Regions from separate parts of the Pantoea sp. ABR1s genome, predicted to be linked through region 3. Evidence: predicted binding sites of a transcription regulator. Region 3 holds the regulator's gene; each other region holds the start of a gene.
The links. Region 3 encodes PurR, which represses purine synthesis genes. Its sites were predicted from a motif close to CANGCAAACGTTTGCNTG; they were not measured.

Region 1: the regulator PurR is predicted to act here: its motif matches at 4,658-4,675, upstream of ACXKZD_RS19015 (NCS2 family permease).
Region 2: the regulator PurR is predicted to act here: its motif matches at 3,843-3,860, upstream of purL (phosphoribosylformylglycinamidine synthase).

Annotation. Positions count from the first base shown of each region.
Region 1 covers NZ_CM173823.1:4,046,729-4,056,969, forward strand. The annotation lists gene glyS (glycine--tRNA ligase subunit beta) at 1-866, opposite strand, end outside; gene glyQ (glycine--tRNA ligase subunit alpha) at 876-1,787, opposite strand; gene ACXKZD_RS19000 (acyltransferase) at 2,009-3,004, shown strand; gene ACXKZD_RS19005 (GlxA family transcriptional regulator) at 2,989-3,921, opposite strand; gene yieH (6-phosphogluconate phosphatase) at 3,933-4,592, opposite strand; gene ACXKZD_RS19015 (NCS2 family permease) at 4,745-6,058, shown strand; gene ACXKZD_RS19020 (4'-phosphopantetheinyl transferase family protein) at 6,095-6,844, opposite strand; gene ACXKZD_RS19025 (malonic semialdehyde reductase) at 7,023-7,613, opposite strand; gene mnmE (tRNA uridine-5-carboxymethylaminomethyl(34) synthesis GTPase MnmE) at 7,879-9,243, opposite strand; gene yidC (membrane protein insertase YidC) at 9,336-10,241, opposite strand, start outside.
Region 2 covers NZ_CM173823.1:1,013,417-1,023,657, reverse strand. The annotation lists gene purL (phosphoribosylformylglycinamidine synthase) at 1-3,756, opposite strand, end outside; gene mltF (membrane-bound lytic murein transglycosylase MltF) at 4,024-5,490, shown strand; gene tadA (tRNA adenosine(34) deaminase TadA) at 5,487-5,981, opposite strand; gene yfhb (phosphatidylglycerophosphatase C) at 6,045-6,683, opposite strand; gene ACXKZD_RS04815 (MurR/RpiR family transcriptional regulator) at 6,838-7,677, shown strand; gene ACXKZD_RS04810 (YfhL family 4Fe-4S dicluster ferredoxin) at 7,733-7,981, shown strand; gene acpS (holo-ACP synthase) at 7,978-8,358, opposite strand; gene pdxJ (pyridoxine 5'-phosphate synthase) at 8,358-9,089, opposite strand; gene recO (DNA repair protein RecO) at 9,162-9,890, opposite strand; gene era (GTPase Era) at 9,895-10,241, opposite strand, start outside.
Region 3 covers NZ_CM173823.1:2,299,048-2,309,288, forward strand. The annotation lists gene gloA (lactoylglutathione lyase) at 1-339, shown strand, start outside; gene rnt (ribonuclease T) at 460-1,128, shown strand; gene ACXKZD_RS10795 (Grx4 family monothiol glutaredoxin) at 1,172-1,507, opposite strand; gene ACXKZD_RS10800 (C40 family peptidase) at 1,873-2,670, shown strand; gene cydH (cytochrome bd-I oxidase subunit CydH) at 2,716-2,805, opposite strand; gene purR (HTH-type transcriptional repressor PurR) at 3,087-4,112, shown strand; gene punR (DNA-binding transcriptional activator PunR) at 4,109-5,014, opposite strand; gene punC (purine nucleoside transporter PunC) at 5,122-6,324, shown strand; gene cfa (cyclopropane fatty acyl phospholipid synthase) at 6,635-7,783, shown strand; gene ACXKZD_RS10830 (riboflavin synthase) at 8,119-8,778, opposite strand; gene ACXKZD_RS10835 (MATE family efflux transporter) at 8,981-10,241, shown strand, end outside.

The sequences.
Region 1 (10,241 bases), 1.7 Mb from region 3:
GGGAAATACTTCTGATCGCCTTTCATGGTGTAGACCAGCGCTTCCGCAGGCACCTTGAGGAATTTCTCTTCAAAGGTCGCGGTCAGGACCACCGGCCACTCCACCAGCGATGTCACCTCTTCCAGCAGGCTGTCGCTGATATCAGCGTTGCCGCCTAAACGGCGTGCTGCTGCTTCAGCATCGGCTTTAATCATCGCTTTGCGGACCTGATAGTCGGCAATGACCTGGCCGCGTTTTTCCAGCACATCAGGGTACTGATCGGCGTTGTCGAGCGTGATTTCGCTTTCACCCATAAAGCGGTGACCACGAATAACCCGATCTGACTTAATGCCCAGAATGGTGCCTGGGATCAGCTCATCGCCCAGCAGCATCGTCACGGTGTGAACCGGACGAACGAACTGCACATCGCTGTTGCCCCAGCGCATCAGTTTTGGCACCGGCAGCTTGCTGAGCGCGGTAGCGATCATTGCGGGCAGCAGCGCCTGGGCCGCTTCGCCTTTGACCTGAGCGCGATAAACCAGCCATTCGCCTTTATCGGTGGCGAGACGTTCAGCCTGATCGACGGTAATGCCGTTGCCACGCGCCCAGCCTTCAGCGGCTTTAGTCGCGTTGCCGTCAGCGTCAAACGCAGCAGCGACTGCCGGTCCGCGCTTCTCTACTTCCCGATCGGGTTGTGAGGCGCTCAGGTTAGCGACTTTCAGCGCCAGACGACGCGGCGCAGCAAACCAGCTGACCTCGCCGTGGCTCAGGTTAGCGGCATCCAGTTCAGCAGTGACCTGCGCGGCAAAGGCTTCTGCCAGGCTGCGCAGGGCTTTTGGTGGCAGCTCTTCGGTGCCGATCTCCACCAGGAAGGTTTGTTCAGTCATGGCTGCCTCTTACTTTTTGTTATTGCACATCGGGAAGCCCATTGCCTCGCGAGAGGCGTAGTAAGCTTCAGCCACGGCTTTGGTCAGGGTACGAATGCGCAGAATATAGCGCTGACGCTCTGTTACCGAGATCGCTTTGCGGGCATCCAGCAGGTTGAAGCTGTGTGCCGCTTTAAGAATGCGTTCGTAGGCGGGCAGTGGCAGCGGTTTTTCCAGCGCCAGCAGATGCTGCGCCTCTTTCTCATACTGCTCGAAGCAGGTAAAGAGGAAATCAACGTCGGCGTATTCGAAGTTATAGGTGGATTGCTCCACTTCATTCTGATGGAACACGTCGCCGTAGGTGGTTTTGCCCAGCGGACCGTCGCTCCACACCAGATCGTAAACGCTGTCGACGCCCTGGATGTACATCGCCAGACGCTCCAGACCGTAGGTGATCTCGCCGGTCACCGGCTTACACTCCATGCCACCAACCTGCTGGAAGTAGGTGAACTGCGTCACTTCCATGCCGTTGAGCCACACTTCCCAGCCGAGTCCCCAGGCACCCAGCGTCGGGTTTTCCCAGTTATCTTCCACGAAGCGAATGTCATGCACCGTCGGGTCCATACCCAGCTCTTTCAGCGAGCCAAGATAGAGCTCCTGAATGTTGTCCGGTGAGGGTTTGATGATCACCTGGAACTGGTAGTAGTGTTGCAGGCGGTTCGGGTTTTCACCGTAGCGGCCATCGGTAGGACGGCGTGATGGCTGCACGTAAGCGGCGGCGATCGGCTCCGGGCCGAGTGCGCGCAGGCAGGTCATCGGGTGTGAAGTGCCAGCGCCCACTTCCATGTCCAGCGGTTGGACAATGGTGCAGCCCTGACGCGCCCAGTAATCCTGCAAGGTCAGGATCAGCCCCTGAAAGGTTTTGGTATCAAACTTTTGCATGTTGAGTGTGCACGCGCTTCGGTTAGATTAAAAAAAGAGGCCGACAGTATACCCTTTGACCGCGCGATGTGCAGCCGTAAATCCCAGGCGCTACCGGCGCGTTTTCGCGGTGATTCAGGGCGCTGGCATACAGATGGCTCCGAATCCTGCTGGCAGCAGTTGTTGCTCTGGTCGCATTTGGCTACCCTTTTGCGCACGGACGCGATGCGCAAGAGGATGCCATGCCGCATAAGATTTACTGGATCGATAATTTACGCGCGGTTGCCTGCCTGATGGTGATCGTGATTCACACCACCACCTGGTATATCACCGGGCCGATGGCGGTGACTGGCATCACCTGGGATGCGGCTAATCTGCTGAACTCAGCATCACGCGTCTGTGTTCCGCTGTTCTTTATGATCTCCGGCTATCTGTTTTTCGGCGAACGCAGCGCCCAGCCGCGCCATATGCTCCGGCTGGTGCTCTGTCTGCTGTTCTACAGCGCGGTATCGCTGGCCTATATCACCTGGCTGACCCCCATCAGCGAAGGGCGATCAATCCTGAAGATGCTGCAGAAGCCGGTGTTTTATCACCTGTGGTTCTTCTTTGCGCTGATCGGCATCTATCTGCTGTCACCCCTGATCCAGGTAAAAACCGTGCAGGCGCGCTACGTGGCGCTGCTGGTGCTGGTGCTGGCGGTGCTCGCCAACCCCAATACGGTCAGCCAGTCGCTGGGGCCGTTTCACTTTCTGCCGGTTAATCTCTATGTCAGCGGTGACAGTATCTACTACCTGCTCTATGCGCTGCTGGGACGGGCTATCGGCACCATGGAAACGACCCGGCGCGGCCTGACGCCGCTGGCTGCCGGGCTGTTTATCGCCTGTGTGATTGGCATTACGTTAGGGACGAAACAGGCGCTGATCGTCAACGGGGCGTTTAATGACACCTGGTATCTCTACTGCGGACCGCTGGTGTTTATCGCCGCGATCAGCCTGCTCATCGTGTTTAAAAACAGCCTGAACCAGCGCACGCTGCCGGGTTTAACGGTGATTGCACGCTATTCACTGCCGATCTACGGCTTTCATGCGCTGTTCATTCACTACCTGCGAACGCATCATTACGATGATATGTCGCGTCCGTGGCTCGACCTGCCCTGGGTGTTCGGGCTGACACTGGGCGGCAGCCTGTTGCTGGGGATGGCGCTGAAACGCGTCGATACCCGTCACTTTGTCAGCTGATCGGCTTCGCGCTGGCGGGCGCGCCGTAGCTGGCGCGCCGATGAAAACCCCGCCGCCAGCGCCGCTTTTTCGGCAGATTCACCCTGCTGCTGACGCTGGCGTGCCACGCCAACCCGCAGCTGCTCATGGTATTCACGCACGCTAATCCCCAGATGCTGGCGAAACAGCCGCGCCAGATGGCGGCTGCTGACATGCGTGCGTCCAGCCAGCTCGGTCAGGGTCCAGCCGTGCTCAGGATGGGCAATCATCAGATCCTGCGCCCGATGAATGGCCGGATGCATGTGGTTGCGGTAACGCAGCCACGGCGAAAGTTGCGGATCGTCACCGGCCCGGCGGAACCAGACCACCATCTCCCGCGCTACCGCCAGCGCGGTTTGCGTATCACAGAGCTGATTAATCAGATGCAGCGCCAGATCGATTCCCGCCGTGATGCCTGCGCTGGTCCAGATATTCTCATGCCCGACAAACACCCGGTTCTCCTGCACCCGTGCGCGCGGGGCCGCGGCTTTCAGACGGGCAATCACATCATGATGAGTGGTGCAGACCACGTCATCCAGCATGCCTGCCTGCGCCGCCAGCAGCGCTCCCGAGCAGACGCAGACCAGCATAAAGGTCTGCGCGCGCAGCGCGCCGTGCTGGCGCATCAGCCACTCGCGTGCCTCTCCGGCCTGCGGCGTGGCGTAACAGACCTGCGAGTCATAGACGCCTGGCACCACCAGCAGACTCCCGGCGGGCAACTGTTCAGGTAACGGTTCGATGCCGCCAATGGTCATGCCGGTGGAGCAGACCACCTCCGGCTGCGGGCCGATGTAGCGCAGCGTAAAGTGCTCGCCCGCCAGCTTCAGCGTCTCGGCCGGGCCGGTGAGATCCAGCGCCATCACGCCGGGCAGGGTTAAAAACCAGACGGTGTGTGTCATGCTGGCCCGCGCTACACCAGATCCCAGCCACGGGCGCGCCACAGCGCAGGCAGTTGCGCCATATCGTCGAAGCGCGTCACCAGCGGGTGATCCAGTTCAGGGTTGTGTGGGTCAGCGCAGTAGTAGTAGACCGGAATGCCAGCGGCGATACCGGCGCGGGCGCCCGCTTCGGAGTCATCCACCAGAATGCAGCGCTCAATCGGCACCTGCATCTGTTCCGCAGCGTGGTACATCAGTTCCGGATCGGGCTTCCAGTGCAGAATGTCATAGCCGCTGTAGAGGTGCTCCGCAAACAGCGGCAGCATGCCGGTTAAGCCCAGCGAGTGCTGCATCTTTTTTACCGTCCCGTTTGAAACCACGCACATCGGCACCTTGATCTGCTCAACCAGCGCTTTCGCGCCCGGGATGGGCTGCAGTTGCTGATCAAACAGCCGCGCGACCTCTGCGCGATAAGCAGTCTCCACCTCTTCCATCGGCAGCGTCACCTGATGCGCGTCGCCGACGTCACGAATAATGTCGTAGAGTTTGACGCCCTTATACTTTTCAAACATCTGCTGCAGCGACAGTTCCAGGCCGTAACGGGCAAAGGTGTTGACGTAGGCCTGGGTACAGAGCAACTCACTGTCCACCAGCGTGCCATCGCAATCAAAAAAGACGCATTCTACTGACATCAGACTCTATCCTTCGATTCAGGGGTGTGCTCCACACTCTACCGCACTCAGCGCAGATTGCGAGACTGGCAATCGGTTGCGAAAAATCATTGTATTGCCCCGGTAAAATCGCCAGGATACGCGCCGATGATTTTTTCTTCTGGATGGATGGCATGAGCAAGCAAGGCGTTTTGCAGCGCATCTTCAGGCTGCAGGAACATGGCACCACGGTGCGCACCGAAGTGATCGCGGGTATCACCACCTTTCTGACGATGGTCTACATCGTCTTCGTCAATCCGCAGATCCTCGGCGTCGCCGGCATGGATACCCAGGCGGTGTTTGTGACCACCTGTCTGATTGCCGCTTTCGGCAGCATTCTGATGGGACTGTTTGCCAATCTGCCGGTGGCGCTGGCGCCCGCAATGGGGCTGAACGCCTTTTTTGCCTTTGTGGTGGTTGGCGCGATGGGCTATTCGTGGCAGGTGGGTATGGGCGCGATCTTCTGGGGTGCGGTCGGCCTGCTGATCCTGACGCTGCTGCGGGTTCGCTACTGGATGATTGCCAATATCCCGCTGAGCCTGCGCGTCGGCATTACCGCCGGTATCGGCCTGTTTATCGCCATGATGGGGCTGAAGAATGCCGGTATTATCGTGCCGAATCCCGATACCCTGGTGGCCGTGGGGAACCTGACCTCGCACAGCGTACTGCTGGGCGCGCTGGGCTTCTTTATCATCGCTATTCTGGCATCACGCAATATCCACGCGGCAGTGCTGATCTCGATGGTGGTTACCACTGCTATCGGCTGGATGCTGGGTGACGTGAAGTTTGTCGGCCTGTTTTCTGCGCCGCCTTCCATTTCTTCTGTGGTCGGCCAGGTGGATATCAAAGGCGCCTTCAACATCGGCATGGCGGGCGTGATCTTCTCCTTTATGCTGGTCAATCTGTTCGACTCCTCCGGCACGCTGATCGGCGTCACCGACAAAGCGGGACTGACCGATGAAACCGGCACTTTCCCGCGCATGCAGCAGGCGCTCTATGTCGACAGCATCAGTTCAGTGAGTGGCGCGCTGGCGGGCACCTCATCCGTGACCGCCTATATCGAAAGCACCTCGGGCGTGGCGATTGGTGGCCGTACCGGCCTGATGGCCGTGGTCACCGGCCTGCTGTTCCTGCTGGTGACCTTCCTGTCACCACTGGCCGCGATGGTGCCATCCTACGCCGCTGCGGGCGCGCTGATTTACGTTGGGGTGTTAATGACCGCCAGCCTGTCGCGCGTACGCTGGGATGATCTGACCGAAGCCGTTCCGGCGTTTGTGACCGCCGCCATGATGCCCTTCAGCTTTTCCATCACCGAAGGCATTGCGCTGGGATTCATCGCTTACTGCGTCATGAAGCTGGGTACTGGCCGCTGGCGTGAAATCAGCCCCTGCGTAGTGATTGTTGCTCTGCTGTTTGTGCTGAAGATTGTTTTTGTAGACGCGCACTAAGCGCATTCAGGGCCGCAACCTCCGGGTTGCGGCTTTTTACATTTCAGGATGCAGGCTGCGCTCGCTGGGCAGGCTGGTCAGCCGCAGAGCATGAGGCCCGATGTTGGGCTTACCCATCTCTATTTCGCGTAATGCGTGCCACTGAAAGGCGTTATTCATCTCCCACAGATGCAGACGCTGAGTCGCAGACGACAGCGCGCACGACCAGACCAGCATAGGCTCCGCATCACACACCACCTGAATATCGGGATAGAGTGAAGATCGCAGCCGACCCGCACCGGGCAACAGGCGCAGCGAATCCAGCCCCCGATCGCCCTCTCCCGTCAGCTTGAGAATGCTCTGGCGTAATGTCCAGATCTGCGTCACCGCCTCCATGGCATCCTGCTGGGCATTGATCCAGGCGATCTCGCCCGAGGTTAATCCCTGAATCAGCTGCTCCTGAGTCTGACGGCTTCTGGCATGCACAATCTCCATATCCAGACCGGCACGCCCACCCTCTTCGGCCAGCAGCACACCCACCGTATTGCCCGCATAGGCGATGCTGAAATCGGGCAGATCGCTGTCAGCAAAAAAGGGGCGTCCGTTGCTCTGGATAAGCAGGCGCGGCAGCTCACCAATGCCATAAACCCGTAGCATCAGTTGTGCCAGCAGGGTACGGGCGGCAAGAAATCGCCCACGGCGTTTCTCAGCAAACTGCTGTGCCGTGTCGGTGATAGCCTGAGGAATGCGTAAATCATTAGCCGGGAAGCCGGGATCGCCCGTCCAGCGTACAAAATGACCAGCCATCTGTCGCTCCGTGAAAATGGTCAGATAATCATCAGAAGCATTGTAGGAATTTTCTTACCTTAATGCACCTGGCAACGCACAGATTGGGATAAATTCGGAATAGGATGAGCAGAGTGAGCTGAGTTGCGGGGATCGACCAGAGATAAGCGTCGCGATTCGAATCGCGACGCGGGCAGCATCAGGCGAAACGGCTCGCCTGCTCAAAGCTCAGTCGCGGCAGGCGCGGATGCAGTTTTGACGCGTCACCATAGCCAAGGTTAATCAGCAGGTTAACCTGACACTGACCGTCGGGGAAAAAGGCGTCATTGACTTTGGCCGGATCAAACCCGGACATCGGACCGGCATCCAGACCCAGCGAACGCGCCGCCAGAATCAGGTAGCCCGCCTGCAGGCTGCTGTTACGGAAAGCGGTCTCTTTTGCCGCCTCGGGACTGCCGGTAAACCAGCTGCGCGCATCAGCATGCGGGAACAGGGCGGGCAGCTGCTCATAGAACTCGCGGTCCCAGGCCACAATCACCGTGACCGGCGCGCTCATGGTTTTTTCCAGATTGCCGGAAGAGAGTGCCGGTTTCAGCTTCTCTTTGCCTTCCGCCGAGGTCACGAAAACAAATCGCGCAGGCGAGCAGTTCGCCGAGGTCGGGCCCAGTGCCGTTAAAGCATAGAGCTGCTCCAGCAGGGCGTTATCGACGGGCTTAGCCTGCCAGTAACTATGGGTGCGGGCGTCATTAAACAGCGTGTCCAGTGCGGCAGTGTCGAGCGGTGTACTCATGCAACTCTCCTGTTTCAGGCGAAAAAGTTCGCCCAACGGTGTTCACGTAGTGGGTTTGCGTCCGGTCCGGCGCGGCGGGATGAGGCGGGGATTATTCACCGCAATCCGTCGCCGCACGTCAGATCGGCGCTTCAACCGTTATACGGCAATGCCGTGCCGCCGCAAAATAACATATCAGCAAGAATCAACGCAGAAGCGGGAATAACAGGGAGGCAGCGTGGCAGGAAATCTGGCCTGACAGCAAGACGCTATCAGGCCAGCACGGTTATTTACCGATACAGAAGCTGGAGAAGATGCGACCCAACAAATCGTCAGAAGTGAACTCGCCGGTGATCTCGCTTAACGCCTGCTGGGCAAGACGCAACTCTTCCGCCAGTAACTCACCGGCCCAGGCACCGAGCAGCTGCGCTTTACCCTGCTGTAAGTGCGTTGCCGCCAGCTCCAGCGCCTGCAGATGACGGCGACGCGCCAGGAAGCCGCCTTCCATATTGCCGGCGAAGCCCATGCTCTGCTTCAGGTGATCGCGCAGCTCGTCCACGCCCGCGCTGGTGCGTGCCGACAGGCGAATCAGTGAGTGACCATTTACTTCTGTCAGACCGAGGGACTCCCCGGTGACATCCGCCTTGTTGCGGACCACGGTAATCGGCAGTTCGGGCGGCAGACGAGAGACGAAATCGGGCCAGATAGCCGCCGCTTCGGTGGCATCGGTCGTCGTGCCGTCCACCATAAACAGCACGCGGTCAGCCTGTTCGATCTCCTGCCAGGCGCGCTCAATCCCGATGCGCTCCACTTCGTCGCTGGCTTCACGCAGACCAGCGGTGTCGATGATATGCAGCGGCATGCCATCAATATGAATATGCTCACGCAGTACGTCACGGGTGGTGCCTGCGATATCCGTGACGATGGCGGCGTCACGGCCCGCCAGCGCATTCAGCAGGCTCGATTTGCCCGCATTAGGCCGGCCCGCAATCACCACTTTCATCCCTTCACGCAGCAGGCTGCCCTGACGCGCTTCGGCACGGACGGCATCCAGATCGCCGATCACCGTATTCAGCTGCGCTTCGATTCTGCCGTCAGAGAGGAAATCGATCTCCTCATCCGGGAAGTCGATAGCGGCTTCGACATAGATCCGCAGGTGAGTGAGTGCTTCCACAAGATGATTGATACGGGTGGAGAAAACGCCCTGCAGGGAGTTCACTGCCGAACGCGCCGCCTGCTCAGAGCTGGCATCAATCAGGTCAGCAATCGCTTCGGCCTGCGCCAGATCGAGCTTGTCATTCAGAAACGCACGCTCTGAAAACTCACCCGGCTGAGCGATACGCACGCCAGGCAGCGCCACGATGCGCTTCAGCAGCAGGTCCAGGATCACCGGGCCGCCGTGGCCCTGCAGCTCCAGCACATCTTCACCAGTAAAGGAGTTAGGACCAGGAAACCACAGCGCAATGCCCTGATCCAGCACGCGGCCATCGCTATCGGTGAACGGCAGATAATCGGCGTAACGCGGCTTAGGCAGTTTGCCCAGCAGCTGGCGGGCGACCTCTGCCGCCTGGGCGCCAGAGACGCGCAGAATGCCTACGCCGCCGCGTCCGGGCGGCGTCGCCTGGGCAACAATGGTATCGCTGTGGCTCATAAATTTTCTCTCGCTACAAAAAACACAGGCGGTCGCTTTGACCGCCTGAGAATAGACTATTTTAGGGCGGGATTGCTCCCGCTCTGGATCGCTTACGCTTTCTTCTTGTCGCGGCTATGCAGACCACGTTTTTCCAGGCCGCGATAAATCAGCTGCTGCTGGAGAATGGTGACCAGGTTGCTGACGATGTAGTACAGCACCAGACCTGATGGGAACCACAGGAAGAACACGGTGAAAATCACCGGCATATACGTCATGATCTTCTGTTGCATCGGATCGGTCACGGTGGTCGGTGACATCTTCTGAATGAAGAACATGGTGATGCCCATCAGAATCGGCAGGATGTAGTACGGGTCCTGCGCTGACAGGTCATGGATCCACAGAATAAATGGCGCATGACGCAGTTCAACCGAGCCTGACAGCATGTAGTAGAGCGCCAGGAAGATTGGCATCTGAATCACCAGCGGCAGACAGCCACCCAGCGGATTCACTTTCTCTGCTTTATACAGCGCCATCATTTCCTGGCTCTGCTTCTGCTTGTCATCACCCAGACGCTCACGCATCGCCTGAATTTTCGGCTGCAGCATGCGCATCTTCGCCATCGAGGTGTACTGCGCTTTGGTCAGCGGGTACATGATGCCGCGCACGATGAAGGTGATCACGATAATGGAGAAGCCCCAGTTACCGATGAAGCTGTGAATAAATTTCAGCAGTTTGAACAGCGGCTGAGAGATAAACCACAACCAGCCGTAATCCACGGTCAGATCAAGGTGCGGCGCAATCGCTGCCATCTTGTCCTGAATTTCCGGGCCGACCCACAGCGTTGCACCCAGATTCTGCTGTGCGCCCGCAGCAATGGTGACCGGTGCAGATTTATAGCCAATCGCCGCCACGCCATTACCCAGGTTGCTGGTGTAAAGGGTGTTGGTGCCTTCGGTACGCGGAACCCATGCCGTTGCAAAGTACTGCTGCAGCATCGCAACCCAGCCATTGCTGGT
Region 2 (10,241 bases), 1.3 Mb from region 3:
CCCACTTTCATTAGTCACGGCAGTGATGCCGTTTGGTGAGCCATTCGGGTTAGCCGGATAGGTTTCTGTTACCTTGCCGAAGTTATCGACAAAGCGCAGTGCCACCAGCCCTTTCGACTCCAGCGCCGCCAGATGCGAAGCATCACGCACTTCAACAAAGCCTTCACCGTGCGAAACGGCGATGGGCATATGCGAACCGGCCATGCCGTCCAGCAACAGCGATGGACTGGCGGCCACTTCTACCAGACTGAAACGCGCTTCAAAGCGCTCAGACTGGTTACGCACAAAGCGCGGCCAGAGATCGCTGCCTGGGATCAGTTCACGCAGATTAGACATCATCTGGCAGCCGTTGCAGACGCCCAGCGCCAGGGTTTGCGGACGGTGGAAGAAGGTTTCGAACTCGTCACGCACGCGCGGATTAAACAGAATCGATTTCGCCCAGCCCTCACCGGCACCCAGCACATCGCCGTAGGAGAAGCCGCCACAGGCGACCAGCGCCTGGAACTCTTCCAGACCGCGACGTCCGGCCAGCAGATCGCTCATATGAACGTCAATGGCGGTGAAACCTGCCCGATCAAAGGCGGCGGCCATCTCTACATGGGAGTTCACGCCCTGCTCACGCAGCACCGCGACCCTTGGACGTGCGCCAGTGGCGATCATCGGGGCAGCAACATCTTCCTGCGGATTAAAGGTCAGATTAACGTTCAGGCCAGGATCGCTGTCGTTTTTCTTCGCTTCATGTTCCTGATCGGCACACGCCGGGTTGTCGCGCAGACGCTGCATCTGCCAGGTGGTTTCCGCCCACCAGGTACGCAATGTGTTGCGGCTTTCACTGTAGACCGCGCTGTCACCAGAACGGATCACAAAGCGATCGCCCGGCTGCGCGCTGCCCAGCAGATGCGTCGAGTCGGCAAGGCCGTGATCCGCCAGGATCTGCTCAACCACAGCGCGATCGGCAGCGTTGATCTGAATCACCGCGCCCAGCTCCTCGGTAAACAGGGCGGCCAGCGCATCGTTACCCAGCGAGGCGATGTCAACGTCGATGCCGCAGTGACCAGCAAACGCCATCTCGGCCAGCGTCACCAGCAGACCACCGTCGGAGCGATCGTGGTAAGCCAGCAGTTTCTGCTCAGCCACCAGCGCCTGGATGGCATTGAAGAAGCCCGCCAGCTGAGCGGCATCGCGCACGTCGGCAGGTTTGTCGCCAAGCTGACGGTAAACCTGCGACAGCGCGGTTGCGCCCAGCGTATTCGCGCCGTTGCCCAGATCGATCAGCAGCAGCAGGTTATCCTGATCGGCCTGCAGCTGTGGCGTGACGGTGCGACGGACATCTTCGACGCGGGCAAAAGCGGTAATTACCAGCGACAGCGGTGAGGTCATTTCGCGCTGTTCGCTGCCTTCCTGCCAGCGTGTTTTCATCGACATCGAATCTTTACCGACCGGGATGGTGATCCCCAGCGCCGGGCAAAGCTCCTCGCCGACTGCCTTCACCGCCGCATATAAACCGGCATCTTCACCCGGATGACCGGCGGCGGACATCCAGTTTGCGGAAAGCTTCACACGCTTCAGCGAACCAATATGGGTAGCCGCCAGGTTGGTCAGTGCTTCACCGACGGCCAGACGACCCGATGCCGCGAAGTCCAGCAGCGCAACCGGTGAACGTTCGCCCAGGGCAAACGCTTCGCCGTGATAGCTGTCGAGGCTGGCGGTTGTCACCGCACAGTTGGCAACCGGGATCTGCCACGGTCCCACCATCTGGTCGCGCGCAACCATGCCGGTCACGCTGCGGTCACCGATGGTGATCAGGAAGGTTTTTTCCGCCACGGCAGGCAGATGCAGCACGCGGTTCACCGCATCGACCAGCGTAATGCCGTCACGCTGCAGGGCAGTACCCTGTGTCTGCTGCGTCACCACATCCCGCGTCATCTTCGGCGTTTTGCCCAGCAGGACATCAAGCGGCATGTCGATCGGCTTGTTACCGAAATGACTATCTTCCAGGCTCAGGTGCAGCTCTTCGGTGGCTTCACCAATGACCGCGAACGGTGCGCGTTCGCGCTGGCAAATTGCCTCAAACTGCGCCAGCTGATCGGGTGCCACTGCCATCACATAACGTTCCTGTGATTCGTTACACCAGACCTCCAGCGGACTCATGCCAGGCTCATCACTCAGAATGTCACGCAGGTTAAACCGGCCGCCACGACCACCATCGCTGACCAGCTCCGGCATCGCATTGGAGAGGCCGCCAGCGCCCACGTCGTGGATAAACAGAATCGGGTTCTCATCACCCAGTTGCCAGCAGCGGTCGATCACTTCCTGACAACGGCGCTCCATCTCCGGGTTATCACGCTGTACCGAGGCAAAGTCGAGATCGGCATCAGACTGACCCGAGGCCATCGATGACGCCGCGCCGCCGCCCAGGCCGATGTTCATTGCCGGACCGCCCAGCACCACCAGCTTCGCGCCTACGGTGATTTCACCTTTCTGCACGTGATCGGCACGGATATTCCCGATGCCGCCCGCCAGCATAATGGGCTTATGGTAGCCACGCAGCTCAGTGCCGTTGTGGCTGGTGACCTGCTCTTCATAGGTACGGAAGTAACCATTCAGAGCCGGACGACCAAATTCATTGTTAAATGCAGCGCCGCCCAGCGGGCCATCGGTCATAATTTCCAGCGCGCTGACGATGCGGGCCGGTTTGCCGAAGTCCTCTTCCCACGGCTGTTCAAAGCCAGGGATACGCAGGTTCGATACGGAGAAACCGACGAGGCCCGCTTTTGGCTTTGAACCCCTTCCGGTTGCGCCTTCATCACGAATTTCACCACCGGAACCGGTCGCAGCACCAGGCCACGGCGAGATGGCCGTCGGGTGGTTATGGGTTTCCACCTTCATCAGGATGTGTGCGGCTTCCTGATGCCAGCGGTATTCGCTCTCTCCGGCGTCAGCAAAGAAGCGGCCAACCTCTGAGCCTTCCATCACGGCGGCGTTATCTTTGTAAGCAGAGAGCACGTAGTCCGGCGTCTGCTCCATGGTGTTTTTAATCATCTTAAACAGCGACTTTGGCTGTTTCTCGCCGTCGATAATCCAGTCGGCGTTGAAGATCTTGTGACGACAGTGCTCAGAGTTCGCCTGCGCAAACATATAGAGTTCAATGTCGTTGGGATTGCGGCCCAATGCGGTAAACGCCGCCACCAGGTAGTCGATTTCATCGTCGGCCAGCGCCAGACCCAGTGAGATATTCGCCTGAACCAGCGCCTGACGGCCCTCACCCAGCAGATCGACACTTTTCACCGGCTGTGGCGTGTGATGCGCGAACAGCTGTTCAGCCTGCGTCAGATCGCCGAAGACCGTTTCCATCATCCGATCGTGCAGCAGTGTGCCCAGCGTTTGCCACTGCGCTTCCGTCAGTTGCGGGGCCTGTACATAAAAGGCCAGGCCGCGCTCCAGGCGACGGACCTGCGGCAGGCCGCAGTTGTGGGCAATGTCAGTGGCTTTGGATGACCAGGGCGAAATGGTGCCGGGACGAGGCGTCACCAGCAGCAGACGCCCCTGTGGGGCATGTTCAGCGAGAGAGGGACCATATTTCAGCAGGCGCTGCAGACGGCTCTGTTCGTCAGCGCTTAAGGGCGTGCTGACATCAGCAAAATGGATGTACTCAGCGTAAATATCACTCACCGGCAGATGAGCGTCCTGAAAGCGGGTCAGCAGTTTGTTTACACGAAATGCCGACAGGGCGGGCGAACCACGCAGAATTTCCATTAATAAATCTCTCGTCAGGGCGCCGGGCGACGCTTCATTGGGCGCAACAGGGAAAACGGGGCGTATTATAGAGAAAGCGACCTCGCGACGAAACCGTTTGCGCACAATTTTTGGCGACCCGGATTTGCCTGAATTTTGCGCAAAAGCTGCTATAAAAGTTGCTCAGCGTGATTTTGTTGCGCAAAATGCCCCTCGCTCTGGGAGTTCAAAGAAGACAAATACTGCCTTTAAAAGACAGAGGCCTTAGAGCCAGCGAGAGATAACTATTTGAAACGCCTAAAATTTAATTATCTGTTTATCGGTCTGGTTGCCGTGCTGTTAGCGTTAGCGCTATGGCCATCCATTCCCTGGTATGGGGGTGGGCAGGACCAGATTTCACAGATTAAATCACGGGGAGTACTGCGTGTCAGTACCATCAATTCCCCGTTGACTTACTACACAGTGAACCAATCTCCGGCCGGTATGGATTATGAGCTGGCAAAACGCTTCGCCGATTATCTGGGCGTCAAACTCAAGGTGACAGTACGTCCCAACCTGAGCGATCTGTTTGACGATTTAGATGATGGCAAAGCCGATTTGCTGGCCGCGGGTCTGAACTACAACAGCGAACGCCTGACCCGCTATCAGACCGGGCCAGGCTACTACAACGTTTCGCAGCAGCTGGTCTATCGCGTGGATAAGCCACGCCCTAAAAACCTCGGTGACTTAAAGGGGCGGCTGACTGTTGCGTCAGGATCGGCGTATCTGTCAACGCTGAAGAGCGCGCGGTCAAACCAGTACCCCGATCTGGACTGGGCGATCTCCACCGATCAAAGTCCTAAAGCCCTGCTGGAAGCGGTGGCAGACGGCAAGCTCGACTATACGATTGGCGACTCCGTGACCATCGCTCTGCTGCAGCGCATCTATCCGCAGCTGGCGGTGGCGTTTGACGTCACTGATGAAGAGCCGGTCACCTGGTATGTGCGGCACAGCGATGACGACAGCCTGAATGCCGCGATGCTCGACTTCTTTAACGGTATGGGTGAAGAAGGGGCGATGGCGCGGCTGGAGGAGAAATATCTCGGCCACGTCGGCACCTTTGATTATGTCGATACCCGCACTTTCCTGCGCGCCATCGATAACACGCTGCCTGACATCAAACCGCTGTTTGAGAAGTACGCCACCAGCATTGACTGGCGACTGCTGGCGGCGATCTCCTATCAGGAGTCGCACTGGAACCCGCAGGCCACCTCCCCTACCGGCGTGCGCGGCATGATGATGCTGACCCGTAACACCGCTGAGAGCCTGGACGTGGGCGACCGGACCGATCCCGAACAGAGCATTCGCGGCGGCAGTCAGTATCTGCAGGATATGATGGCGAAGGTGCCGCAGACCATCCCGGAAGATGAGCGCATCTGGTTTGCGCTGGCGGCCTATAACATGGGCTATGCCCATATGCTGGATGTCCGTAAACTCACTGCCCGCCAGGGGGGTAATCCGGATAGCTGGGCGGATGTGAAGCTGCGTCTGCCCATGCTGAGCCAGAAGCGTTACTACACCCAGACGGCTTATGGCTATGCCCGTGGGCATGAAGCCTATAACTATGTGGAGAACATCCGCAAATATCAGTTAAGCCTGGTGGGTTATCTGCAGGAGCAGGAAAAGCGCCTGGCGCAGCAGGCTGAAGCACAAGAAGCACAGGCCGAACTGGCCAAAGGCTATCCGGCGGTCGAACCGAAGATCGCCATGAATTAATAATCCTGGCGTTGCGCCTGCCGCAGCGCTTTTTTCTGCTCACGACGCATACGGAAGAAGTCGCTCAGCATAGCGGCACACTCTTCAGCCAGCACGCCGCTCTGTAATTCAACCTGATGATTCATGCCGGGGTGCCCCAGCACATCGAGCAGCGATCCTGCCGCTCCACTTTTGATATCGTGCGCCCCGTAGACCAGCCGGCTGATGCGGCTGTGTACCATGGCGCCGGCGCACATCACGCACGGCTCCAGCGTCACATAGAGCGTGGTGTCCAGCAGACGATAATTTTCCAGTACTTTACCGCCCTGCCGCAACGCCATAATCTCCGCATGCGCCGTCGGATCGTGCTGGCCGATGGGCCGGTTCCAGCCTTCACCGATCACCCGGTCATTCTGAACCAGCACCGCACCCACCGGCACTTCGCCCTGCTCCCACGCCCGGCGCGCCAGGTCAAGCGCATGGCGCATCCAGTATTCATCTTGTTGTTTCATGCTGACCACTCCGGGCGACAGAAAAGCGGCGCATTATAGCGGTCTCACCGATCCTTTAGAAACTTATTCCAGCTGTTGCAGCTCACCTGCGGGTGTTACGCGCCAGCGATGCTGACAGAAAAACAACAGCGGGTTGTCCTGTTTGCTGTCGCTATAGCCGCTGTAGAGCTGTAGCGGCGTGCCGATTTTCTCTTCCAGCTGTGCCACTTTCTCATGACCGAGGCAGCGCATTGCCAGTACCCGCCCGCCCCAGCCGCGCTGCATCTGACTGGCAATCAGCTTCACGCGTGGCAGAAACGCGGAGTCGTAATAGACCTGCTCCACCAGAGACTGTGGCGATCCGGTGATGAGCCAGACGTCAGCATCATCACTGCCGAGGTAATCGGTCAGGCGCTGCTGAACCACCGGAAAGGCTTTAACGCGCAGGCGGAACCACTGCGCAAATTCGGCTTCGAGTTGCAGCAGCGTCCGCTCAGAACGACCAAAAGTAATAGACCAGAGCAGCAGGCTCATGGGCCAGCGTGCCGCCCGGCCTTTAAACAGCAAGCCGATACCCACTACCGGCAATAACGGCACCACCAGCAGCAGATTAAGCGGGCGGCGACGCAGCAGATAGCGCATAAAAGTGCCGAACATGTCCTGCTGGTGCAAAGTGCCATCCAGGTCAAAAAATACGACGCGACGTTGTGTTCCCCTGGTCAAACAACTCTCCTTCAGGCTGATTCTGGAATGATAAAGAGTAGTGTAGCCATCATCAGGCGCTACGGCGATGACTGTCATTTTTAATTCCGATGACTACAATGCCTGATGAATAGTTTATTCTTCACAGATTATCCCTGAATTACGAGGATTGGGCATGAGTTCATTGCTGCGCATTCGCCAGCTTTATCCACGTCTGGCATTGAACGAGCGTCGGCTGGCTGATTTTTTACTGTCGCAACCCGATCGGGCGCGCCACCTGAGTTCGCAAAAGCTGGCGGAAGAGTCTGGCGTCAGCCAGTCGAGCGTGGTGAAGTTTGCTCAGAAACTGGGATACAAAGGTTTTCCGGCGCTTAAGCTGGCTCTGAGTGAGTCACTGGCGGACAAAGATGCCATTACCGTGCATAACCATATCCTCAGCGACGATCCCCTTAAAATGGTGGGCGAGAAGCTGCTGACAGAGAAACTCTCGGCGATCCGCGCCACGCTGGATATCAACAGCGAAGAGAAGCTCAACGATGTGTTACAGCTGCTGAAAAATGCCCGGCGTATTTTACTGGTAGGCATCGGCGCTTCGGGTCTGGTGGCGAAGGACTTCTCCTGGAAGCTGATGAAGATCGGCATTAATGCGGTGGCAGAGCAGGATATGCACGCCCTGCTGGCCAGCGTGCAGGCGATGGGGCCCGGCGATGTGCTGCTCGCCATCTCTTACACCGGTGAACGGCGGGAGATCAATCTGGCCGCGCAGGAGGCGGTTCAGGTAGGCGCCGATGTGGTGGCCTTTACCGGCTTTACGCCGAATACGCTGCAGCAGAGCGCCAGTTACTGTCTCTATACGGTGGCGGAAGAGCAGAGTACCCGCAGCGCGGCCATCTCCTCGACCACGGCGCAGCTGGCCCTGACCGATCTGCTGTTTATGGCGCTGGTGCAAAACGATCCGGAACGCGCGTCCAGTCATATTCGCCACAGCGAAGCGCTGGTGAAAAAGCTGGTCTGATCAGCTGCAGCGCGTATAATACCCGCGCTTTTTCTGTTGTTATCAGGTGGGTAAAATGGCGCTGTTGATTACGTCCAGATGCATTAACTGCGATATGTGTGAACCGGAGTGCCCGAACCAGGCCATTTCACTGGGCGATGCGATCTATGAGATTGATGTCAGCCGCTGCACGGAATGCGTCGGGCATTATGAGACGCCAACCTGTCAGCAGGTATGCCCCATCGACAACACCATCATCATTGACCCACAGCACACCGAATCACGCGATGCGCTGTGGGAGAAGTTCGTGCTGCTGCACGGCTAGCTTTCAATGATCACCGTGGCGCAGGCGTAGTGACGCTCATCGGCCAGCGTCACGTGAACGTGTTTAACGCCCAGCCTCTCTGCCACTTCAGCGGCATGCTGAAAGAAGCGTAATCCCGGTTTTCCCAGCGCATCGTTGTAAACTTCAAACTGATTAAACGCCAGACCACCGCGAATACCGGTGCCAAAGGCTTTTGCCGCCGCCTCTTTTACCGCAAAGCGTTTAGAGAGAAAGCGCACCGGCTGCTTGTGCGCCTGATATTGCTGCCATTCGGCTTCGCTCAGCACCCGCCGTGCCAGCCGGTCGCCGGAGCGTTCAATCACCCCGGCGATACGTTCAATCTCAACGATGTCCGTACCCAGTCCCAGAATAGCCATCAGCGACGGGCTTCACGCAGCAGCTGCTTCATCTCTTTCACCGCATCCGGCAGGCCACTCATCACCGCACGACCAATAATCGCATGGCCGATATTCAGCTCATGCATTTCCGGCAGCGCCGCAATCGGCAGCACGTTGTGGTAGGTCAGACCGTGACCGGCATTGACCTTCAGTCCCAGGCTGGCGGCAAAGGTCGCGGCGTGGCGGATACGCGCCAGCTCAGCGTCACGCGCCAGTCCCTCTGGTGCTTCGGCGTAAGCGCCGGTATGAATTTCGATGTAAGGCGCGCCGCTGGCCACGGCCGCTTCAATCTGACGGTGATCGGCATCGATAAACAGCGAAACCAGAATGCCTGCGTCACTCAGCAGTCGTACGGCCGCGTTCATCTTCTCCTGCTGCCCCGCCACATCCAGCCCGCCTTCAGTGGTCACTTCCTGACGCTTTTCCGGCACCAGGCAGCAGAAATGGGGCTGGATATCACAGGCGATGCCGATCATCTCATCGGTGACCGCCATCTCCAGATTCATCCGCGTCTGGATGGTGTCACGCAGGATACGCACGTCGCGGTCAGTGATGTGACGGCGATCTTCGCGCAGGTGCACGGTAATGCCGTCTGCGCCCGCCTGCTCGGCGATAAACGCTGCCTGCACCGGATCGGGATAGTTTGTCCCACGGGCGTTACGCACCGTAGCAATGTGATCGATATTGACGCCTAACAGCAACTCAGCCATGTCCGTCCTCACTTGTTTTTCATCGTGATGTTGAGTGTACCGCGCAAAGTGAAACAGGCGGTACGACCCGCGCTATTCTTCTGCCTGTTCAGGCTTTTTCTTCGGGATAAACTGGCGGAACAGCTCCTGACTCTTCAGCGGCTTGCCACCAAGATAGGGCTTCAGGGCGATGCGGGTAAACCGCTTCGCGGCGCGCAGAGTGTCGGCATCGGGAAACTCTCGCTCGCACAGGGCGCGCAATTCGCGGCCGGTAAAGCTGCGCTGATTGACCACCAGGCTGGCAATAAAGCCGCGCTCTTCGCGGTAGCTGTACGTCATGTTGTCGCTGACCGGCTCGCCGCTGCCGGCGCAGTGAAGGAAATCGACGCCATAACCCAGGTGACCGAGCAGCGCCAGTTCAAAACGCCGCAGTGCCGGTTCGGGCTTGCCGTGCGTTGAGGCTAATGCCTGAAGGCAGTTGAGATAGTCGAAGAAGAGTTCTGAGAAGGGGAATTCCTGCTGCAATACGCGAGAGACCAGCTCATTGACGTAAAGACCGCAGTAGAGCGTGATGCCGCTGAGCGGTAAGGCCAGCGACACCGCTTCGGCATTGCGCAGGGTTTTGACTTCCCCGCGCCCGCTCCAGCGAACCAGCAGCGGGGTAAAAGGCTGTAACGCCCCCTTCAGCTGCGAGCGCCGCGAACGTGCGCCCTTGGCCAGAACCCGCACCCGCCCTTCGCTTTCGCTGAACAGGTCGAGCAGCAGACTGGTTTCGCTGAAGGGGCGACTATGCAGCACAAAGGCGCGTTGCCAGCCTTCCATTGAATCAGAGATCGTCTGTATAACCCAGGCTGCGCAGCGCACGTTCGTCATCTGCCCAGCCGGATTTCACTTTCACCCACAGTTCGAGATGCACTTTCGCTTCGAACATCTCTTCCATGTCTCTGCGCGCTTCTGTGCCGATGACTTTGATTTTGGCGCCTTTGTTGCCAATCACCATCTTCTTCTGCCCTTCGCGCTCAACCAGAATCAGACCGTGAATGTCATAACCGCCACGTTCGTTAGTCACGAAGCGCTCGATCTCAACCGTAACGGAGTAAGGCAGTTCAGCACCCAGGAAGCGCATCAGTTTTTCACGGATCATCTCTGACGCCATGAAACGCTGTGAGCGGT
Region 3 (10,241 bases):
CTGGGCATGCGCGTGTTGCGTCAGAGCGAAAACACCGAATACAAATATACCCTGGCATTTGTGGGCTACACCGACGAGAGCGAAGGTGCGGTGATCGAACTGACCTACAACTGGGGCGTCGATAAGTATGACCTCGGTGATGCCTATGGTCATATTGCGCTGGGCGTTGATGACGCAGCAGCGGCCTGCGAACGTATCCGCAAAGATGGCGGCAACGTGACGCGTGAAGCTGGCCCGGTTAAAGGCGGCTCCACCATTATTGCCTTTGTTGAAGATCCCGATGGATACAAAATCGAGCTGATCGAAAACAAAGATGCCGGTAACGGCCTCGGCAACTAAACCTGCCTGTCAGCCTGCCCGGTCGGGTGGGCTGAATCCCCTTCTCTGCGCTACATCTGCTGCACCCGGCCCCGTTTTTTGCCATAATACGCGCTGCCCTTTTTCTGCAACGAGATCCTGATGTCTGAATCGAATTCCCCTAATGCACTCAATCAACGTTTCCGTGGCTTCTATCCGGTGGTGATCGACGTTGAAACCGCGGGTTTCAATGCGCAAACCGATGCGTTACTGGAGATTGCCGCTATCACGCTGAAAATGGATGAAGAGGGATGGATTCAGATTGACCAGACGCTGCATTTCAACGTCGAACCTTTTGTCGGGTCGCTGCTGCATCCCGAAGCCCTGGCCTTTACCGGTATCGATCCCAGCAATCCGCTGCGCGGCGCGGTCAGTGAATATGAGGCGCTGCACGCCATTTTCAAAATGGTGCGCAAGGGCATTAAAGACAGCGGCTGCAATCGCGCCATTATGGTGGCGCACAATGCCACCTTCGACCTGAACTTTATGTCAGCGGCGGCGGAACGAGCCAGCCTGAAGCGCAATCCGTTTCACCCGTTTGCCACCTTTGACACCGCGGCCCTGAGCGGGCTGGTTTTAGGGCAGACGGTGCTGGCGAAGGCCTGTATTGCGGCGGGCATGGAGTTTGACAGTACGCAGGCGCATTCGGCGCTCTATGACACTCAGCAGACGGCAACGCTGTTCTGCGAGCTGGTGAACCGCTGGAAACGGTTAGGCGGCTGGCCACTGCCCTTCGCGGAAGGCGATGCAGAAGCCACGACATCCGCATAAGGGATGCCGCAATGAAAAAGGCCGACGTGATGTCGGCCTTTTTTTATTCTGCTTCTTTAAATTTTTCTGCAGTCTCTTTGATCAGCGTCTGCAGTTCACCACGTTGTAACATCTCAACGATGATGTCGCATCCACCGACCAGCTCGCCATCAACCCACAGCTGCGGGAAAGTTGGCCAGTTAGCGAATTTCGGCATCTCGGCACGAATGTCCGGGTTCTGCAGAATATCCACGTAAGCAAAACGCTCACCGCAGGCTGAGAGCGCCTGCACCGCCTGTGCAGAGAAACCGCAGCTTGGCAGTTTCGGGGAACCTTTCATGTACAGCAGGATCGGGTTTTCTGCGATCTGGCGCTGAATTTTTTCTACAGTACTCATAATTGCCTTCCTTAATTCGTCACATCGTGTTTGTTTATTGTAGCGACTTCGCAGCGTGACTGAAAACGAGATTTTGATCGCTGCCCGATTAAATCGCCATCATTGTTAAGTCCTGCTCCGGGACACCTGAATTCCTGATTATTAACAGCAGGTAACAGATTAATAATTCGTAATAATTTCGTTGATATAAGACGCTGAAAATGTTCATTTTCAGCACAATTGCGTGGGTTGCAAAGATTAATATTAAAAGGCATTACAGTTTTTAAAAGAACTGGACTAGAATGGCCTGGGCGCTGATCCTGGATCAGATTAATCTCAACTTTGTCGCGGTGCGTAGTGGCCCTGACAACTTAACTAATCAACGGACTATGCGTTTAATCATTACGTTTTTCATGCTGGCCTTTGCGCAACTGTTTTTCAACATCGCCGCTGCGTCGCCTCACGCGCCGGTGAACGTCAGTACGCATAAAGCAGAGAAAAAGAGTGCGCGCGACGATGAGCGTCGCAAGCGTCGCCCGGTCAAAACGGTGACGAAAAAGACTCGCCTCAGCCCGGTTCAAAAACTAAAAACAAAAAAACTGAAAAAAGTCGAACTCACCGCTAAACAGACGCCTGCTAAGAAGACCTCGCTAAAAACCGCCCGTCTCAGTAAGAACAAAGAGAAAAAACGTTATGGTCATCAACGCCTGCTGAAAACCGCTGAGGTCACCACCAGCGAGACCGGCACGATTAAGATGAGCAAATCTCACCGTCAGCGCTACCAGAAGGCCCGCGAAACCGCGATGACCAAGCTGATGGGTCAGTTGGGTAAACCCTATCAGTGGGGCGGCACCTCTCCCCATACCGGTTTCGATTGCAGCGGCCTGGTCTGGTACGCCTATAAAGATCTGGTGAAGTTTAAGATCCCACGTACCGCTAACGAGATGTACCACCTGCGTGACGCCGCGCCGATCAAGCGTGAGTCGCTGGAGAAAGGCGATCTGGTCTTCTTCCGTATCAATGGTCGTGGTACTGCGGACCATGTCGGCGTTTACCTGGGTGATGGCAAGTTTATCCAGTCGCCACGCACCGGCAAAGATATTCAGATCAGCGCGTTAGGAGAAGATTACTGGCAGCGCCACTATATTGGTGCCCGTCGGGTGATGACGCCGAAAACCATACGCTGAGCAGCAGAACAACCAGAAGAGAGCCGGGATAATCCCGGCTTTTTTTTAGTGCAGAATAGCGGTAAAACTAAAGGCCACAATCATCAGCAGACAGCCCGCGGTGGTCATTAAAGCCAGTTTAAGATCGGTACTCATTGCTTGCTCCTTAGTCACACAATCAGTAGGGGTATCGCATTTTCCCACAGGGGCCGGTAAAAATCTCGTTTTATCCGTTCAGCCTTGTTAGAATCCCGCCTTTGTTGCGCAACGCGCGCAACCCTGATTCCGTTTGCGCACGTTTTCAGGCGTTTTTACGCCGCCAGCGGCCTGTTTCCTGGCCAGGAAAGCTGCATTTTTGCGGAAAAAACCCTGAGCAGACGCAAACGTTTAACACTACGCTTATCATAGAGTTAGATAAGCACTGGAGTCCGATTTTCATGGCAACAATTAAAGATGTGGCGAAACGCGCTGGCGTCTCAACGACCACCGTTTCGCACGTCATCAATAAAACCCGCTTTGTGGCTGAAGAGACGCGCAACGCGGTCTGGCAGGCGATTAAAGAACTGCACTACTCGCCGAGCGCCGTGGCGCGCAGCCTGAAAGTGAACCACACCAAGACGCTGGGCCTGCTTGCCACCTCCAGCGAAGCACCCTATTTCGCTGAAATTATCGAGGCGGTTGAAAATCACTGTTTTGACAAAGGCTATACGCTGATTCTGGGTAATGCGCATAACGATCTGCAAAAACAGCGCGCCTATCTCAGCATGATGGCGCAGAAACGCGTCGATGGGCTGCTGGTGATGTGCTCTGAATATCCGGACGATCTGCTGCAGATGCTGGAAGAGAACCGCAATATCCCGATGGTGGTGATGGACTGGGGCGAGTCGCGCGCCGACTTCACCGACACGGTACTGGATAATGCTTTCCAGGGCGGCTATCTGGCGGGACGCTATCTGATTGAACGCGGACACCGGGATATTGGTGCAATCCCCGGCCAGATGGAGCGTAACACCGGTGGCGGACGTCATGCCGGTTTCCTGAAGGCGATGGAAGAAGCGGGTATTCAGCCACGCGCCGAGTGGATTGTGCAGGGTGACTTTGAGCCGGAGTCAGGCTATCAGGCGATGCAGCAGATCCTGTCGCAGAAGCAGCGTCCGACTGCTGTGTTCTGTGGCGGTGACATCATGGCGATGGGCGCAATTTGCGCCGCCGACGAGATGGGTTTGCGTGTCCCCCAGGATATTTCGGTGATCGGCTATGACAATGTGCGCAACGCCCGCTATTTTGCACCGGCCCTGACCACAGTGCATCAGCCTAAAGCCCAGCTGGGTGAGAAAGCGCTGGAAATGCTGCTGGACCGCATTACCAGTAAGCGCGAAGTGTCACAAACGATTGAGGTCCATCCCACGCTGATTGAGCGCCGTTCCGTGGCCGATGGCCCGTTCCGCGACTATCGCCGTTAATGCTCGCTTAACCACTCCTGATTAAGCGTTTGCGCATCACCCAGATAGCTGAGCAACCAGCCTGTCGCCGGTGATGCGCGATCCTCTGCCCAGCTGACGCAGCATGGGCTGTCCGGAAACGCCACCGGCAGCGTCAGTTCAACCAGCTCGCCGCTGTCGAGCAGTGGCCTGGCCAGGTGACCCGGCACCATCGCCACACACAATCCTGCCTGCACGCACTCCAGCCCGGTTTGCCACTCCGGCACCACCAGCCGGCGCTGGTTATCCAGCGTCCATGTCATACGACGCGGCAGTGCGCGAGAAGTATCTTCCAGCACCAGGGAGGGCCAGCTCCGCAGCGTGTCATCATCTATCTGGCTCGCCTGTGTCAGAGGATGGTCGGGCGCAACCACGCAGCGCCAGTTAAGCGTGCCCATATCCCGAAAAGCAAAACGTCCGCCCACCGGTATCGCCTGAGTGGCACCAATCGCCACTTCCACCCGGCCATCGGCCAGCGCATCCCAGACGCCGTTAAAGACTTCATAGCTGATGATCAGCTCCATATCGGGAAAGTGGCGATAGAAATCTTTGACCAGTTGTCGGGTGCGCTGAGGTTTTGCGATACGGTCAACGGCAATGCTTAGCTGGCCGCGCCAGCCGTTAGCCAGCTGCTGACACTGTCGCCGGGTGGCAAGCATTTTTTTGATGACGCTGCGCCCTTCCCGGACAAAATGCTCACCCGCCGGGGTCAGAACCACTTCGCGATGCTGCCGTTCAAACAGCGGTACCGCCAGCCAGTTTTCCAGCTGACGCACCGTATAGCTGATGGCAGAGGGCACCCGATGTAACTCCTGCGCGGCGGCGCTGAAGCTCCCCCCACGGGCGACAGCGTCAACCACTTCTAATGCATATTCTGACCACATAATCTGCCTTCAAAAATTTTAACAGCCATCGGCAAATATTACCGTTTCACAGCAGCAAACGCACCTTTTACACTCTGCCGCGTTTATCCTGCAAAAATGAGAATCAGATGCTGTCGAATAAAGGATTTATGCTCTACCTTGCCCTGCTGAGCATGCTGGGCTTTTTAGCCACTGATATGTACCTGCCCGCCTTTGGTGCGATGCAGCAAACCTTTAACACTTCACCCGGTCTGATCAGCGCCAGTATGAGTCTCTTCCTGGGCGGCTTCGCCGTGGGTCAGCTCTTCTGGGGACCGCTTTCCGATCGCATCGGTCGTAAACCGGTGCTGCTGTCCGGACTGGCCATGTTTGGCGCTGGCTGCGCAGGCATGCTGTGGGTGAACGATATCTATCTGATGCTGGCGCTGCGTTTTGTCCAGGCGATTGGCGTCTGTGCCGCTGCCGTAAGCTGGCAGGCGCTGGTGGTGGATCGCTACCCTGCAGCGCGCGCTAACAAAGTCTTTGCCACCATTATGCCGCTGGTTGCGCTCTCTCCGGCGCTGGCTCCGCTACTGGGTGCCTGGCTGATCGGCCACTTCCACTGGCGTTCGATTTTCCTGGTGCTGACCCTGATTGCAGTGGCGTTGATTCTGGCCACGCTGCGTCTGCCCACCGTGCGCAAGGCAGCGGGAGAAAAAGGTGCGCAGCCGGGCTTTTTCACGCTGCTTAAATCACGGGTCTACAGCGGCAACGTGCTGATCTACTCCGCCTGCTCCGCCAGCTTCTTTGCCTGGCTGACCGGATCGCCCTTTATTCTGGCGGATCTGGGTCTGTCGCCCGCCGATATCGGTCTGAGTTATGTGCCCCAGACGCTCGCCTTTTTAATTGGTGGCTTCGGCTGTCGCACCCTGCTCAACCGCTTTAACGGCGCACAGTTGCTGCCCTGGCTGCTGGCCGTCTACAGCCTGAGCATTCTGGCGCTGTTTGCTGTTGCGCTTGCTGGCAGCAGCACGCTGGTGAGTCTGATGGTACCGTTCTGCGGTATGGCGCTGGCTAACGGCGCGATCTATCCGATTGTGGTGTCCAGTGCGCTGATGCCCTTCCCGACCGCTACCGGTAAAGCCGCTGCGTTGCAGAACACACTGCAGTTAGGACTCTGTTTCGCTGCCAGCCTGGCGGTATCGGCCGGCTTAACTCAGCCGCTATTTACCACCACACTGATGATGACGGTGACAATTGTGCTGGCGCTGATGGGTTACGCCATGCAGCGTGCCGCAAGCGCACAAACTGTTGTTGCCTCTGCGCAAACTGCCTGCCAGGATAATCAGTGACACACTGACTTTTTAGTTAGCGCCCTAACAATAAGTTATTGAATATTGACCCGCGTGAGCATATACTCATCCGGGTCAACAAATCTGTAATAAATCAACAATATAATAACGTAATAATCTGATTGGCACCCTGCTGCCGGGACGGTATTCGCGCGCGTTATTCTCACCTTACCCGACCTGCTGCAGGCTGTTCCAGTCCTCTGTATCACACAGATAACCGGTTTGCGGAGCCATCCGCATCGTTTCTCATTGCCTGAATAAATTGGCTACTCTTTGTTCAGGTTCAGATTGGACAGGTGGTGGAAAATCTATGAGTTCATCTTATGCAGAAGAAGTGAGCCTCGAAGAAAACCATTGGTATCGCATCGTTCATGAGCTGCTGGAAAAAGCGGATATCGAAATTAATGGTTCACGTCCCTGGGATATTCATATTAATCATCCTGGTTTTTTTAAACGTGTTCTGCAGGAGGGCTCTCTTGGGCTCGGTGAGAGCTATATGGATGGATGGTGGGAGTGTGACCGGCTGGATATTTTCTTCCACCAGGTACTTAAACATAAACTCGATCAGCAGCTGCCTCATCACTTCAAAGATACGCTGCGCATTGCCGCCGCACGCTTAACCAATATGCAGTCAAAAAAACGGGCGTGGATTGTCGGTAAAGAGCATTACGACCTGGGCAACGACCTCTTTTCACTGATGCTCGATCCCTATATGCAATACTCCTGTGGCTACTGGAAAGAGGCGACGACACTGGCGACGGCGCAGGAAGCCAAGCTGGATATGATCTGCCGTAAATTAGCGCTGGAACCCGGAATGTCACTGCTGGATATCGGCTGTGGCTGGGGCGGACTCGCGGAATTTGCCGCACGTCATTATGGCGTTAAAGTGCATGGCGTGACGATTTCCGCCGAACAACAGAAACTGGCGCAGCAGCGCTGTAGCGGATTAGACGTCACGATTCTGTTGCAGGATTATCGCGACCTGAATGAACAGTTTGATCGTATTGTGTCGGTGGGTATGTTTGAACATGTCGGGCCGAAAAATTATGCGACCTATTTTGACGTGGTCGATCGTAATTTAAAGCCTGACGGTATTTTCCTGCTTCACACCATCGGCGCGATTAAAACCGATATGAGTGTCGATCCCTGGATCGATAAATATATCTTCCCCAACGGCTGCCTGCCTTCGGTGCGCCATGTGGCCGATGCCAGCGAACCCCATTTTATTCTGGAAGACTGGCACAACTTCGGCGCAGACTACGATAAAACACTGATGGCCTGGCATGAACGCTTTTTGCAGGCCTGGCCAGAGCTGGCCGATAAATATGGCGAACGCTTTAAACGGATGTTCTCCTATTATCTGAATGCCTGTGCCGGTGCCTTCCGGGCGCGTGATATTCAGCTGTGGCAGATCGTGTTCAGTCGCGGTGTTGAGGGGGGATTACGGGTGGCGCGGTAGGGGTTAAAAAGCGGGCAATTAAGAAGGCGCTGCCCCGGCTGAACACTTGAAAAGAAGGGCCTGTTTTGCTTTAACAGGGAGCGTTGCGCAAGGAACAGGGTCAGATCGGAAAGTCGCAAACCCGTCATCCCTGACACGCCCGGCCCACGCGATTACGCACCTCATCCCTGAGGTACGCCCGTTGCCGGGCCAACGCTTTGCGTTGTTCAAAAACGCTCCCGGCGTTTTTATCCGGGCGGCGGGACGCTTTCCTCTTCTGAGCCGGCGCCCTGCGCTTTTATAATGCTGACAGAGTAAAACCGATTGGGCTGTCTGCGGTGCTTACGCGCCTTTTATTAACTCTCTGTCTTTGACTGGCCGGTCAGCATGCTCATCGCCGCCGCGGCATCGCGCTGTGCTAACACCCGCTCAACGGTCTCCACGATTGCCTGCGTGTGCGGATCGATTTCAATATTCACCCGATCGCCAAAGGTCTTCGCCCCCAGCGTGGTACGCTCAAGCGTTTCCGGGATCAGATAGACGCAGAACTTAGTCTTAGTCACATCGCCTACCGTCAGGCTGATACCGTCGATGCCGACAAACCCTTTATGCAGAATATATTTCATCTGCGCCGCATCCTGGATTTTAAACCAGACCTCGCGGTTATGTTCTGACTGGATAATCTTGCAGATTTCAGCGGTGGTCATAATATGACCAGACATCAGATGTCCGCCTATTTCATCGCTGAATTTCGCTGCACGCTCAATATTGACCACATCGCCCTGACGTAAATCGCCAAGGTTAGTCACCCGCAATGTCTCTTTAATTAAATCAAAACTGACGCGGTCGCCTTCAATTGCCGTTACGGTTAAACAGCAACCGTTATGGGCTACGGATGCGCCCAGCGCCAGACCCGGTAAGAGCTCTTCCGGCAGGCGGACAGTGTGGGTGCGAAACAGTTCTTTCTCTTCAATGGACACGATTTCTGCGGTGCCCTGCACAATACCGGTAAACATAGTCTTTGCCTCTGCGAAGTTTACGCTAGTTTATCACAGCTCAGGTCGGCTGTTAGATTTCAGCCCGCACCGCCGCTTTATAGCGGAGCAAACCGCATTGTGTGACAAAGATTGGCGAATTCTGTTACGCCAGTTACACTAGCTCGCGAAATTCCCCGGGCTTCCTGCCCCTTTTAATTCATTCAATAAGTCAGGTGTTAACGTGCAGAAGTATTTAACAGAAGCGCGTCAATTGCTGGCCCTTGCGATTCCGGTCATCCTTGCTCAGGTGGCTCAAACCGCAATGGGATTTGTGGATACCATTATGGCCGGCGCAGTCAGCGCCACGGATATGGCCGCCGTTGCTGTCGGCACCTCTGTCTGGCTACCGGCCATCCTGTTTGGTCATGGTCTTCTGCTTGCATTGACGCCCACCGTTGCGCAACTCAATGGTTCTGGCCGCCGCGAACGCATCGGTGAACAGATCCGCCAGGGATACTGGCTCGCCTTTTTCGTCTCCCTGCTGATTATGGTGCTGTTGTGGCATGCCGGTTATCTTATCCGGGCGATGCATGACATTGATCCAGTGCTGGCGCTGAAGGCAGAAGGCTATCTGCATGCCCTGCTGTTCGGCGCGCCTGGCTACCTCTTCTTCCAGGTGCTCCGCAATCAATGCGAGGGGCTGTCGAAAACCAAACCCGGCATGGTGCTGGGCTTTTTAGGCCTGATGTTCAACATCCCGCTTAACTATGTCTTTATCTATGGCCACTTCGGCATGCCAGCCCTGGGCGGTGTCGGCTGCGGCGTGGCGACCGCCTCGGTCTACTGGGTGATGTTTATCTGCATGCGCTTCTGGGTGCGCCGGATGGGTAGCATGCGCGATATCCGTATGGAGAGCCGCTGGTCACCCCCTTCCCGTCCGATTCTGAGCCGCCTGATGACGCTGGGATTGCCGGTGGCGCTGGCACTCTTCTTTGAGGTCACGCTGTTCGCCGTTGTCGCCCTGCTGGTTTCGCCACTGGGCATCGTTAACGTGGCCGGTCACCAGATTGCGCTCAATTTCAGTTCACTGATGTTCGTATTGCCGCTGTCGCTGGGTGTCGCGACCACCATCCGCGTCGGTTATCGTCTGGGCCAGGGCTCCACCGAGCAGGCACGGGTCGCGGCCTGGACCGCACAGGGTGTAGGCATCAGCATGGCGGCGCTAACCGCCATTTTTACCGTGACGTTCCGTCATCAGATTGCCCTGCTCTATAACGACAACCCTGAAGTGGTGACGCTGGCGGCACAGCTGATGTTGCTGGCGGCAATTTATCAGTTCTCAGACTCGATACAGGTGATTGGCAGCGGGATCCTGCGCGGCTATAAAGATACGCGGTCGATTTTCTTTATTACCTTTATTGCTTACTGGCTGCTGGGGCTGCCAGCCGGTTATCTGCTGGCGCTGACCGACTGGGTGGTGCCGCGCATGGGACCTGCGGGCT